4 regions of the Comamonas sp. lk genome follow, and region 2 is predicted to be linked to each of the others. Evidence: predicted binding sites of a transcription regulator. Region 2 holds the regulator's gene; each other region holds the start of a gene.

Evidence for each region. The regulator sigma-54, encoded in region 2, starts transcription at its own class of promoters, with help from an activator protein. The targets are predictions, from matches to a motif close to TGGCANGNAANCTGCTTT.
Region 1: a site for sigma-54 is predicted at 1,193-1,210, ahead of nirB (nitrite reductase large subunit NirB). Genes of this name have one in related genera too.
Region 3: a site for sigma-54 is predicted at 1,851-1,868, ahead of hmpA (NO-inducible flavohemoprotein). Genes of this name have one in related genera too.
Region 4: a site for sigma-54 is predicted at 1,488-1,505, ahead of EAO39_RS03885 (nitrate regulatory protein). Genes of this name have one in related genera too.

Annotation. Positions count from the first base shown of each region.
Region 1 covers NZ_UOOB01000001.1:864,768-867,973, forward strand. The annotation lists gene ntrB (nitrate ABC transporter permease) at 1-245, shown strand, start outside; gene EAO39_RS03900 (ABC transporter ATP-binding protein) at 242-1,066, shown strand; gene nirB (nitrite reductase large subunit NirB) at 1,416-3,206, shown strand, end outside.
Region 2 covers NZ_UOOB01000002.1:757,768-760,973, forward strand. The annotation lists gene EAO39_RS22300 (aspartyl/asparaginyl beta-hydroxylase domain-containing protein) at 1-504, shown strand, start outside; gene EAO39_RS22305 (RNA polymerase factor sigma-54) at 586-2,184, opposite strand; gene lptB (LPS export ABC transporter ATP-binding protein) at 2,282-3,058, opposite strand; gene lptA (lipopolysaccharide transport periplasmic protein LptA) at 3,055-3,206, opposite strand, start outside.
Region 3 covers NZ_UOOB01000002.1:635,821-639,026, forward strand. The annotation lists gene EAO39_RS21675 (DUF445 domain-containing protein) at 1-188, opposite strand, end outside; gene EAO39_RS21680 (DUF3297 family protein) at 331-576, shown strand; gene hmpA (NO-inducible flavohemoprotein) at 634-1,812, opposite strand; gene norR (nitric oxide reductase transcriptional regulator NorR) at 1,962-3,206, shown strand, end outside.
Region 4 covers NZ_UOOB01000001.1:859,421-862,626, reverse strand. The annotation lists gene EAO39_RS03885 (nitrate regulatory protein) at 158-1,450, opposite strand; gene EAO39_RS03880 (glutathione S-transferase family protein) at 1,656-2,273, shown strand; gene EAO39_RS03875 (PH domain-containing protein) at 2,438-2,815, opposite strand; gene EAO39_RS03870 (DUF2809 domain-containing protein) at 2,903-3,206, opposite strand, start outside.

The DNA.
Region 1 (3,206 bases), on a different contig from region 2:
CCGTGCTGCCTTATATGCTGACCGGCGTGCGCCTGGCCGTGGGCACGGCCTGGCTGGTGATCGTGGCGGCCGAAATGCTGACCGGCGGCGTGGGCATTGGCTTCTGGGTCTGGGACGAGTGGAACAACCTCAACGTCAAGAACATCATCATTGCGATTTTCGTGATCGGCCTGGTGGGCCTGGTGCTGGAGTGGGCACTGGTCAAGCTGGCTTCGGCATTCACATTCGAGGAGGTCAAGGCATGAATTCCCATCCATCCAAACAGACTGCGGCCCGCTTCATCGATGTGCAGAACGTGGAGCAAAGCTTCAAGACCGCCAAAGGAGTGTTTCTGGCCTTGCAGAACGTCAATCTGAGCATTGCCCAGGGTGAGTTCGTGAGCCTGATCGGTCACTCGGGCTGCGGCAAGTCCACCTTGCTCAATTTGATTGCCGGATTGACCACCCCCACGCAAGGCGTGCTGCTGTGCGCCAACAAGGAGATCAAAGGCCCGGGGCCGGAGCGTGCCGTGGTGTTTCAAAACCATTCGCTGCTGCCATGGCTCACCTGCTACGGCAATGTGTATCTGGCGGTGGAGCGGGTGTTTGGCAAGAGCGAGAACAAGGCCCAGCTGGCCGAGCGTACGGCCGCCGCGCTGGCGCTGGTGGGGCTCAGCCATGCAGCCCAGAAACGGCCCGGAGAAATCTCAGGCGGCATGAAGCAGCGCGTGGGCATTGCCCGGGCGCTGTCCATGGAGCCCCAGGTCTTGCTGATGGACGAACCGTTTGGGGCGCTCGATGCGCTGACCCGTGCCAAGCTCCAGGACGAGTTGCTGGAGATCGTGGCCCGCACGCACAGCACCGTGGTCATGGTCACTCACGATGTGGATGAGGCGGTGCTGCTGTCCGACAAGATCGTGATGCTGACCAACGGGCCCGCCGCCACGATTGGCGAAGTGCTGCAGGTGGCGCTGCCGCGCCCCCGAAACCGGGTGGAGCTGGCCGAAGACGCGAACTATCAGCTATACCGCAAGGCCGTGATCGACTTTCTCTACACCCGCCAAGGGCATGTGGAAAAAGCGGCTTGAACCCTCGGCTTCTCACGTTGCATGGCGCCTGATGGCGCCATGTTTTTTTGCACAGCAATAAAGCGGGCTTGCACAAAAGCAGTGCATGCAGGGCGAGAGGGGTGCGGCCTGCAGGCTGCAAAAAGCTGGCATGGCAATTGCATATTGTTCAGCGTGGCCAAAGTGGGCCACAGGGCGAAGGTGCAAGGCTGTGCCAGAGTCCAAAGACAAAGACGTCTACGCGTTCATGCAAGTCATGCAACGCGCAGACGTCTTTTTTTGTTGCCGGGCCAGCGCCCTCTTGGGGGCTGTTGCCACACGCAGTGGGCAGGCGTGGGGGGCCCTTTCTCGCAAACCCACGAGGACTCAGATGAAAAAATCCAAATTGGTCATGATTGGCAACGGAATGGCAGGCGTTCGCGCTCTGGAAGAGCTGCTGACCATCGCCCCCGATTTGTACGACATCACGGTGTTCGGCGCCGAGCCGCACCCCAACTACAACCGCATCCTGCTGTCGCCGGTACTGGCCGGGGAGCAGACGCTCAGCGATATCGTGCTCAACGACTGGGCCTGGTATCAGGACAACCATATCCTGCTGCACGCCGGCTACACGGTGACGGCCGTGGACAGAGCCCGCCGCGTGGTGCACGCGGTCAATGCCGGCGGCGAGACGGTCAGTGCCGAGTACGACCGCCTGATCATGGCCACGGGCTCCAATCCCTTCATCCTGCCCATTCCCGGCAAGGACTTGCAGGGGGTGCTGGCCTATCGCGATATTGCCGATACCGAGGCCATGATCGAAGCGGCCAAGACGCTCAAACATGCGGTGGTGATCGGCGGCGGCCTGCTGGGGCTGGAGGCGGCCAACGGCCTGATGAAGCGCGGCATGCAGGTGACGGTGGTGCATGTGGGCGACTGGCTGATGGAGCGCCAGCTCGACGAGCAGGCAGGCCGCATGCTGCAGACTTCTCTGGCCGAGCGCGGCATGCAGTTTTGCATGCAGGCGCAAACGCAGGAGCTGCTGGGTGACGCCAGCGGCCGCGTGAGCGCCGTGCGCTTCAAGGACGGCAGCGAGATTCCGGCCGAGCTGGTGGTCATGGCCGTGGGCATACGCCCCAATACCGGCCTGGCCGAGTCCATGCATCTGCATGTGAATCGCGGCATCGTGGTCAGCGACACCTTGCAGACCGTGACCGATCCGCGCATCTACGCCGTGGGCGAATGTGCGGCGCACCGTGGTGTTGCCTACGGGCTGGTGGCGCCGCTGTTCGAGCAGGGCAAGGTGCTGGCCAACCATCTGGCCGAATTCGGCATCGGCCGCTATCTGGGCTCGCTGACCTCGACCAAGCTCAAGGTCACCGGCATCGATCTGTTCTCGGCCGGCGACTTCCAGGGCGGCGGCGATACCGAAGAGATTCTGATGAGCGACCCCTATGCCGGGGTCTACAAAAAGCTGGTCATCAAGGACGACAAGCTGGTCGGCGCCTGCCTCTACGGCGACACGGTGGACGGCAGCTGGTATTTCAAGCTGCTGCGCGAGGGCCGCAGCGTGGCCGATATTCGCGACAAGCTGATGTTTGGCGAATCCAATCTGGGCGACGCCGGCCACCAGGGTCAGAACAAGGCGGCGGCCCTGGCCGATGGCGACGAGGTCTGCGGCTGCAACGGCGTGACCAAGGGCGCCATCTGCAAGGCCATCAAGGACAAGGGCTTGTTCACGCTCGACGATGTGCGCAAGCACACCAAGGCCAGCGCCAGCTGCGGCTCCTGCACCGGGCTGGTGGAGCAGATCATCATGTTCACGGCCGGCGGCGACTATTCCGCATCGCCCAAGACCAAGGCCATGTGCGGCTGCACCGACCACGGTCATCAGGCCGTGCGCGATGCGATCCGCGAGCACAAGCTGTTGAGCACCGATGCCGTGTTCCACTTCATGGAGTGGCGCACGCCCAATGGCTGCGCTTCCTGCCGTCCGGCCGTCAACTACTACCTGGTCAGCACCTGGCCCAAGGAGGCCAAGGACGATCCGCAAAGCCGCTTCATCAACGAGCGCAGCCACGCCAACATCCAGAAAGACGGTACCTACAGCGTGATCCCGCGCATGTGGGGCGGAGAGACCACGGCCTCCGAGCTGCGCCGCATTGCCGATGTGGTGGACAAG
Region 2 (3,206 bases):
AGCGTGAAGGCCGCCATGTTTGCCGAGCTGCCGCCCGGTGCCAAGCTCAATCTGCACCGCGATCCCTATGCGGGCTCGCTGCGCTACCACCTGGCCGTGCTGGCGCCCAATGACGACCGCTGCATGATCGAAGTGGATGGTCAGCCCTACAGCTGGCGCGAGGGCGAGGGCGTGATCTTCGACGAGACCTATATGCACTGGGCCGAGAACCGCTCGGAAGGCAATCGCATCGTGCTGTTTTGTGATGTGGAGCGCCCCATGACCAACGGTTTTGCCCAGTGGCTCAATCACTGGCTGGGCAAGAATGTGGTGGCCGCCGCCAGCTCGCCCAACAACGAGGGTGATCCCCGCGGCATGATCAGCAAGCTTTTCAAGATTTCCTTCTACGCCGGCAAGTACCGCCGCGCCTTCCGCAGCTGGAACCCGACCTTCTACAAGGTCCTCAAATTTGGGCTGATGATTGCCGTGCTGGCGCTATTCATCTGGTGGTTGATCCCGAACTGATGGATGCCGCCTGAGGCGCTTTGCGCACCAAATTAAAAAGCCGCTGAGCATGGCATCAGCGGCTTTTTTGTTGGGCGTGGCTTACAGCGCCTTGCGCAACGTGGTGGTGGGGATCTTCAGCTGCTCGCGATACTTGGCCACGGTGCGACGGGCGCATTCAATGCCTTGCTCCTTGAGCATATCGGCCAGCTTGGCGTCCGACAGCGGTTTTTTCGTGTCTTCCGCATCCACAAACTGCTTGATCAGCGCCCGCACAGCCGTGCTGGAGGCGCTGCCGCCGGTCTCGGTGCCCAGGCCCGAGCCGAAGAAGTACTTGAGCTCGAACGTGCCTTGGGGCGTGGCCATGTACTTAGCCGTGGTTACGCGGCTGATGGTGGATTCATGCAGGCCCAGGGCATCGGCAATATCGCGCAGCACCAGCGGGCGCATGGCCAGCTCGCCATGCACAAAGAAGTTTTTCTGCCGCTCCACAATCGCTTCCGACACCCGCAAGATGGTGTCAAAGCGCTGCTGGATGTTCTTGATAAACCAGCGCGCTTCCTGCAGCCGCTGCTGCAGTGCCGCATGGCCTTCGCTGTTCTTGTGGCGGCGCAGCACGCCGGCATAAATGTCATGCACCTTGAGCCGCGGCATGACTTCGGTGTTGAGGCGAACGGAAAACTCCATCCGGCCCGAGCCGACACGCACCGGGCGCACGATGACATCGGGCACCACGATATGGCGCTCCACATCCACGAAGCGGCGGCCGGGTCGCGGCTCCAGCCGCGCAATCAGGGCCAGGGCCTCGCGCAAAGCTTCCTCGCGCGCGCCGCACAGGCTGGAGAGCTTGCGCATATCGCGTCGCGCCAGCAAGTCCATGGGCTGGCAGCACATGGACAGGGCCAGTTGCAGCACATCCCAGTGCTTTGCTGTCGTGCCCTCATCTTCGGCCAGACGAATCAGATCGCGCAGCTGCAGTTGCAGGCATTCGGCCAGATCGCGTGCACCCACGCCCACGGGCTCCAGGCTTTGCAGCAACTTTAGCGCCATGGCAAAGCGCTGCTCCAGCTCTTCGCGCTCTTCCAGGTCGTCACCGGCCAGGCTGTAGGCCAGATCGGCCAGAGGCTCTTCCAGATAACCGTCGTCGTTCAGCGATTCGATCAGAAAGCGCAGCGCCGCGCAGTCCTCGGCACTCAGGCGCAGGCTGAGCGCCTGGCGGTGCAGAAAATCGCTCAGGCTTTCATGCTCGCGCGCCAGATCGATGGCGTCGGTTTCCTCGTCGCCATCGCTTTTGCGGCTGCCGGACGAGGAGGGGCCATCCCATTCGCTGCTGGATTCGCCCCCCCATTCCCCGTCTTGTCCGTCGGCACCGTCGCCGCTCCAGTCCAGCGTCTCGGGGGTTTCGGTGGTCGGCGTTTCCGCTATGGTTTCAGAAGCTGCTTGTGTTGATGAATATTCAGTTTCAGATGAGTAGCCATCTGAAGTGCCCATGGATTCGGCGGCAGCCGCTTCCATAGAAGGAGCGTCCATCGGCGCATCGACGTCGTCGCCGTCGCGCTCCAGAAACGGGTTGTCCACCAGCATCTGTTCGACTTCCTGCGCCAGCTCCAGCGTGGACAGTTGCAGCAACTGAATCGACTGCTGCAGCTGCGGCGTGAGCGACAGATGCTGGGATACGCGTAAGGACAGGCCCGGCTTCATCAACTGAACATCCTTGATGTGCAAGCGACCCCGGCATGCCCCCGATGCAGGGACAGCAGCCACAGGAAACGGGGGAGCGCGGTGGTCAACTCACGCATCACATGCGGAAGTGTTCACCCAGGTAGACTCGGCGCACATCGGCGTTGTCCACGATCTGCTCTGGCGTACCTTCGGCCAGTACATGGCCGTCGCTGATGATGAAGGCGTGGTCACAGATACCCAGGGTTTCGCGCACGTTGTGATCGGTAATCAGCACGCCAATGCCGCGCTCTTTCAAGAAGCCGATGATGCGCTGGATTTCGATCACCGCGATGGGGTCGATACCGGCAAACGGCTCATCGAGCAGAATGAAGCGTGGCTGCGTGGCCAGGGCGCGGGCGATTTCCACCCGGCGGCGTTCGCCCCCGGACAGGGCCAGCGCCGGAGACTGGCGCAGATGCTCCACGCGCAATTCCTTGAGCAGATTGTTCAGCCGCTTGTCTATCTCTTCCTTGGAGAGCAGCTTGCCTTGCTCGTCCTTTTGCAGTTCCAGCACGGCGCGGACGTTTTCTTCCACGCTGAGCTTGCGGAAAATCGAGGCTTCCTGCGGCAGATAGGACAGTCCCAGGCGCGAGCGCTGGTGAATCGGCATATTGCCCACGGCATGGCCGTCGATGAAGATCTCGCCGCCATCGCTGCGCACCAGACCCACGATCATGTAAAACGAGGTGGTCTTGCCCGCGCCGTTGGGGCCCAGCAGACCGACGACCTCGCCTTTTTGCACGGACAAAGACACGTCCTTGACCACCTTGCGGCTGCCATAGGACTTGGCCAGATGCCTGGCCTCCAGGCGGCTGTCCGCTTCGCCGCTGCGCAGGGTGCTGTCACGGCTCATTTCTTGTCACCTGCCTTGTCGCTGGCTTTCTCACCGCCCAGCGTCATGCTCTGGCGCAAGGGCTCGGCCTTGGGCTGGGCTGGCTTGGGCTGGGCGCCTGGCGTGCCGTCCTTGGGCGCCATGATGGCGCGCACCCGACCGCCCTGGC
Region 3 (3,206 bases), 120 kb from region 2:
CAGTCGGCCAGCGCCCCCACCATGGCGGCCTCGCAAATCGCGCGCAGACAGACCAGCCACAAGGGGACGACCTCCCAGCGTGCACCCGTCACTGCCGTGGCAATGAATCCGGCGGTCACCAGCAGCAAAAGCACCAGAGGCAGGCGCTTGGCCTGCTGCAATGTCAGGCGTTGTTCGGATGTGAGCATGGGCCAAGCATAGGGCAGGCCCAAGGCTGCGCCAAGGCGCAACGGACCCTAAGCCTGTCATCCGGCATTGATGCGGCACCTGACAGGCCTTTGCGATTGCGCAGACAATGCCGGTTTTGAGTCTTTTGCATCCCAGAACACCATGACCGACGCCATCCGCCCCGAACTGCCCGACCACCTGTCCATCGACCCCCGCAGCCCCCACCATGTGGCCGCCGTGTTCGAGCACGACATCGGCATCCGCTTCAACGGCAAGGACCGCTTTGACGTGGAGGAATACTGCGTCAGCGAAGGCTGGGTGAAGGTGCCGGCCGGCAAGACCCTGGACCGCAAGGGCAAGCCCCTGCTGATCAAGATCAAGGGTACGGTGGAAGCCTACTACCGTTAAAAAAACAGCTTGAAGCGATTGATGAACATACGCTTCAAGCTATTGATAAGATAGCAATCAGGCCAGCGCTTCGGCGGGGCCGAAGAACTCGTAATGCACCTGCGCCTCGGGCACGCCCAGCTCGCGCAGGGATTGCTTGACCGAGCGCATGAAAGCCTTGGGGCCCAGGAAGTACACATCGGCATCGCGCGACTCCGGCAGCCACTGGCCCAGTTGCGCGGCACTCAGATGGCCTTGGGCATCCACGCCATCATCGGCTTGCACTGTCTCATAGCAGTAGTGGCGCGTCAGCTGCGCATGCTCGGCGGCCAGCGTATCGATGGCATCACGGAAAGCATGAACCTTGCGCTCGCGTGCGCAGTGGATGAAGGTGATGGAACGGCCGGTGGGCAGCGCAGCCTGCAACATGGGCAAGGTGGGCGTGATGCCCACACCGCCGCTGATCAGTACCAGCGGCTTCTCGCCATCCTTCAGCGTGAAATGGCCTGATGGTGCAAACAGCTGCAGCACATCGCCCACCTTCACGACATCGTGCAGATAGCTGGAAACCTTGCCACCCTCTTCGCGCTTGACGCTGATGCGATAGCTCTTGCCATTGCTGGCCGCAGACAGCGAGTAATTGCGGCGCTGCTCCACGTCATCGATCACCAGGCGCATGCCTATGTACTGACCGGGCTGGTGCGCCATGACGGCGCCGCCATCCACAGGCTCCAGATAGAAGGAGCTGATCTCGGCGCTTTCCGCCACCTTGTGGCTGAGCTTGAAATCACGCGCACCACGCCAGCCGCCGGGCGCGGCTGCGGTTTGCTCGTACACGCTGCGCTCGGCTCCGATCAGGATATCGGCCAGCTGCTGATAGGCCGCACCCCAGGCCGCCAGCACTTCGTCGGTGGCGATTTCGGCACCCAGCACTTCGCGGATGGCACGCAGCAGGCAGGCACCGACTACCGGGTAGTGCTCGGCCTGCACCTGCAGCGCTACGTGCTTGTTGATGATTTGCGCCGGCAGATTGCCCAGACCTTCCAGGCGATCGATATTCTTGGCATACATGAGCACGCTGTGGGCCAGCGCGCGCGGCTGGGAGCCGCTTTGCTGGTGGGCCTGATTGAACAGCGGACGCACCTCGGGGTGACCGGCCAGCATGATTTGATAGAAATGCGTGGTCAAGGCCTCACCGCCGGTTTCCAGCAGCGGCACGGTGGAACGAACAATTTCACGTTGGCGATCGGTCAGCATAGAGGTTTCCTTGTTTCTCATGGAGGTTTGAACCCATATCTGCAAAGACCATGCCAGCTATCACAGGCTGTAAAAACAAGGACTTGCAGCAAACAGTGTCAAATTGACTCCATGAGAAAGCAGTCTTATTGACTGCATACAATGTCGATATGACCGCAACCAAAATACTCCACGCCGTCATCCCACTGGTGGCCGATCTGGCCCAGGACCTGCCCGAGCGCGAGCGCCTGCGCCGCCTGCTTGCCGCTCTGCGCACCTTGCTGCCGGCCGATGCCGTGGCCCTGTTGCGCCTGGAAGGCGAATGGCTGCGCCCGGTGGCGATTGACGGCCTGGTGCCCGACGCGCTGGGCAGGCGCTTCAGACTGGCCGAACATCCCCGGCTGGCCCAGCTGCTGGCGGCAGGCCAGGCCATGCGCTTTGAACCCGACAGCTCTCTGCCAGACCCTTACGACGGCTTGATCGCCCATCACGGTCCGCTGGACGTGCACGACTGCATGGGCTGCGTGCTGCAAACCGGTGGCCTGAGCTGGGGTCTGCTGACGCTGGATGCACTGGAGCCCGGCCGCTTTGCCGATGCGGCGGCGCTGGACATGCTGCAGGCCTTCAGCAATCTGGCCGCAGCCACCGTGGCCACGGCCGAGCGCGTGCAGCAACTCACCCAGATGGCGCGCGAGGGTTCTCACCCCACGCCCGCCGAAGCCAGCCGCTCCGAGCCCGAGATGCTGGGCCACAGCCCCGCCATGCGCCAGCTCAAAAAAGACATAGGCCTGGTGGCTGCCAGCGATCTGAGCGTGCTCATCACCGGCGAAACCGGCACCGGCAAGGAGCTGGTGGCACAGGCCGTGCATGCCCAGTCCGCCCGCGCAGACAAGCCCCTGGTCAGCATCAATTGCGCGGCCCTGCCGGACAATCTGGTGGAAAGCGAGCTCTTCGGCCATGTACGCGGCGCTTTCACCGGTGCACAAAGCGAGCGGCGCGGCAAGTTCGAGCAGGCCGATCAGGGCACGCTGTTTCTCGATGAAGTGGGTGAACTCTCCTTGCCCGTGCAAGCCAAGTTGCTGCGCGTGCTGCAAAGCGGACAGCTGCAGCGGCTGGGTTCGGACCGCGAGCACCATGTGGACGTGCGCGTGGTGGCGGCCACCAACCGCGATCTGGCCGAGGAAGTGCGGGCCGGGCGCATGCGGGCCGATTTCTATCACCGGCTCAACGTCTATCCGCTGCAGGTGCCGGCGCTGCGCGAGCGCGATAGCGATGTGCTGCTGCTGGCCGGATATTTTCTGGAAGAGAACCGCTCCCGCCTGGGCCTGGGCGGCTTGCGCCTGGATGCGCAAGCACAGTCGGCCCTGCTGCTACAGCCTTGGCCTGGCAATGTACGCGAGCTGGAGCATCTGATC
Region 4 (3,206 bases), on a different contig from region 2:
ACGCTAAAGCCCGACCGCCTTTGGCCTGCTTGATGCAGAAGACAAAGCAGGTTCCATGCCAGCTTCTTTTCCATCGCAGCTCAGAGGGAGAGCCCTGGGCCGACCTCATTGCCAGCCCTTCTTTGGTGCGGTGCAGCAGAAAATTCACACCATCGAGCTACGCTTTGGTGCCAGCTCCCGCAGGCAGCAAATCCACCGTCGCCAACACGGCCTCGGCCACGTCCAGCATGCGTCGGTTCTGGTTCATGGCGGTCTGGCGTATGAGCTTGTAGGCATCGCTCTCGCTCATCTGCCGGTAGCTCATCAACACGCCCTTGGCCTGCTCAATCGTCTTGCGTTCCTTCAAGGAGGTTCTCGCCTTGTCGATTTCCGTCTGCATCAGCTGCAGGCGCTGCGCCTGCTCCTGCACCAGAGACAAAATGGAGCGCCCCAGCTGCGGCCCGCAGCCCAGGTCCATGGGCCAGGGCATGCCGGGCGCAGGCCCGTTGAAGAACTGCATGCCGTCCGCCAACTGGCCTGGAGCCGGGTCTGGCATGCCGTCCGGCAGATGCAAGCGCTGCAACTGCTGAGACAGGCTGGTGCGGGCAAGCGCCAGCTTTTGCCCGCACAGGCTCTCCAGCTCCTGCGCCAGCAGGGCTTCAATTTGGTGCATGGCATCCAGCCTCAGCGAGCAGGCTTCAAACCAGACGCTGTTGAGCGCCCAGTCCAGCGTGCTGCCCGGCGGGCTGGTGCAGGCAATACGGCGCAAACGTTCGATCACCGCCATATCCGCGCAGGACTGGTTTTGCGTTTGCCAGCAGGCCGCCACCGCCGGCGATGCGAAATCCGCAAATACCTGAAAGCACTTGTCCTGAGACTCGATCAGATGCAGCCAGTGGTGCTGGCGTGCCGCGTTGCAAACCCCGCTGGCAAATGCGGCCGCGCCTGCGGCCCGCTCCTGGCCTGTCAGCTCCTTGCCCTGCATGAAGTGAAACATGGCCACCAGTGTGCGGGAGATATCGGGATCACAGGCGCTGTCGGCGGCCTCGAAGACCACGGTCAAACAGCCGGCGACCAGACGCATATAGGCCTGCGTGCTTTCCTCGGGCGTCAGCCGCTGTCCATCCCGGTGCGCCCGCAGCAGCGGCAAGGCCTCGATTCCTTGCAGCGCATAGGCAATCGCACTGAAAAGCCGCGCCCCATGCGCGCCGGACAGGCCCAGGCTGAAGGCCTCCAGCGTTGCACTGAGCTCGGCGATCGCCTGCTGCACCCAAGGCTGGTGCTGATCCAGCGCCTCCCGGCCCTGCGCGCCCTCGCTGGCCAGAAAGATATTGGACAGGCCCCGCTCTTTTTGCAGAGCATGGATCAGCTGCGACATGCGACTGACCAGGGCGCAAGCGCTGCCGAGCTGCTCCAGCTCGGCAATTTCGTTTTGCCTTGCCGCAACCAGGTAGTGCAGAGGGGTTTTCATGGGGTAATGCTTGTTGTCATGCTGATACCTGAAACGAGCAGCACATTTCATGCCACCTCAGGCCAGCGAACGACCTTGTTACACCAATGCAGGGCGACTGCCAGTCGGCAAGCAGGATGAACGCTCACCTTCAGGGAATTCAGGCCGCGGCTGCAGACCGGCGCGCGCCCTACACTGGCAGACACCTCATTTCTGGAGACCGACCTTGGCAACCCCACTCACGCTGTACTACGCTGCCGGCACCTGCGCTCAGGCCGTACTAATTGCGCTCTACGAAGCCGACGCGCAGTTCACGCTCAATACGCTGAACTTTGCCGACCATGAGCAGCGCAGCCCCGAATACCTGGCCCTCAACCCCAAGGCCCGCGTGCCTGCGCTGGTCACCGAAAGGGGCGTGCTGACCGAAGTGCCTGCGCTGCTTCTGTACGTGGCGCAGACCTATCCGCAAGCCGCTCTGGCGCCGCTGGACGATGCATTCGCGTTGGCTCAGATGCAGGATTTCAATGCCTATCTGGCCTCCACAGTGCATGTTGCCCACGCCCACCGCATGCGGGCCTCGCGCTGGGCCGACGATGAAGCCGCACAGGCCGCCATGCGCGCCAAGGTGCAGCAGAATATGTACGAATGCTTTTCCGTCATCGAGAAGCACTACCTGGGCGACAAACCATGGGTGATGGGCGAGCAATTCACCGTGGCCGATGGCTATCTGTACATCTTGGCCAGTTGGCTCAAAGGTGATGGCGTGGACATTGCCGACTTCCCCCGCGTGGCAGCCCATTCCGAGCGTATGCGGGCCAGGGCTTCGGTGAAGAAGCTGCCGTGAAAAGGCGTGGCGCTCTCCATCAGCGCTGAACCGGACTTCCCCTGACCCCAGACGGGGCGGGGTGCGGTAACGGGGTTTGAACTGCCGGGCTGACTCATCACCCTAAGCCAACCAGCGGCAAAGGCTTGTTGCCCCAGACATGCACGGCAATCAACTCTGTCAACTCACTTCAGCACATAGCTGGCCAGAACCGACTGCACTTCGTAAATGCTCAGTTTCTTGTTGAATTGCTTTTGCACAGGCGTCGCCATGCCGGAAATCCAGATCTTCAGCTCGGCATCCAGATCGAAGGTTCCGCCGGTCTCCACGCTGAAGTGGGTAATGCTTTTGTAGGGCACGGAGTGGTAATCCACCTTGCTGCCGGTGATGCCCTGCTTGTCCACCAGCACCAGGCGCTTGTCGGTAAAGACGAAGTAGTCGCGGATCAGTTGGTACGCATGCTCCACCCTCTCGCCTGGCGCCAGAATCTGCGCAAACTCCGCTTGAATCTTGCCCGCATCCATCTTGGATGCGTTACCCAACATACCGTCCAGCAATCCCATGGCAGTTACCTCAATCCCTGTGTTGTATGACAGGCCGATTCTAGACAGCGTACGCAGCAGCCCCACAGCGCATCACGCCCACGCGGCTCAAGCGTTCAAGTCTTGCGCTTGTGCCACACGGCGCCAGGGCCAGCAGGCATCCACCAGCGCGCCCCAGCCTATGCCGACCACATAGGCCGCCAAGTCCAGCGGATCAAAGCCATTGCCCAGCACCAGATACGCCAGCTTGTTAGCTCGCAGCGCCTGCATCCAGGGCGCCTGATAGAGCTGCAGAAACTCGATGGCAAAAGCGATCAGCAGAGAGAGGCCGACCAAACGCCACCGCGTCATGGATGGCTTGGCCCAAGCCACGCACAGGAACACGACCCAGGCCCACAGCGCATCGCCCGGG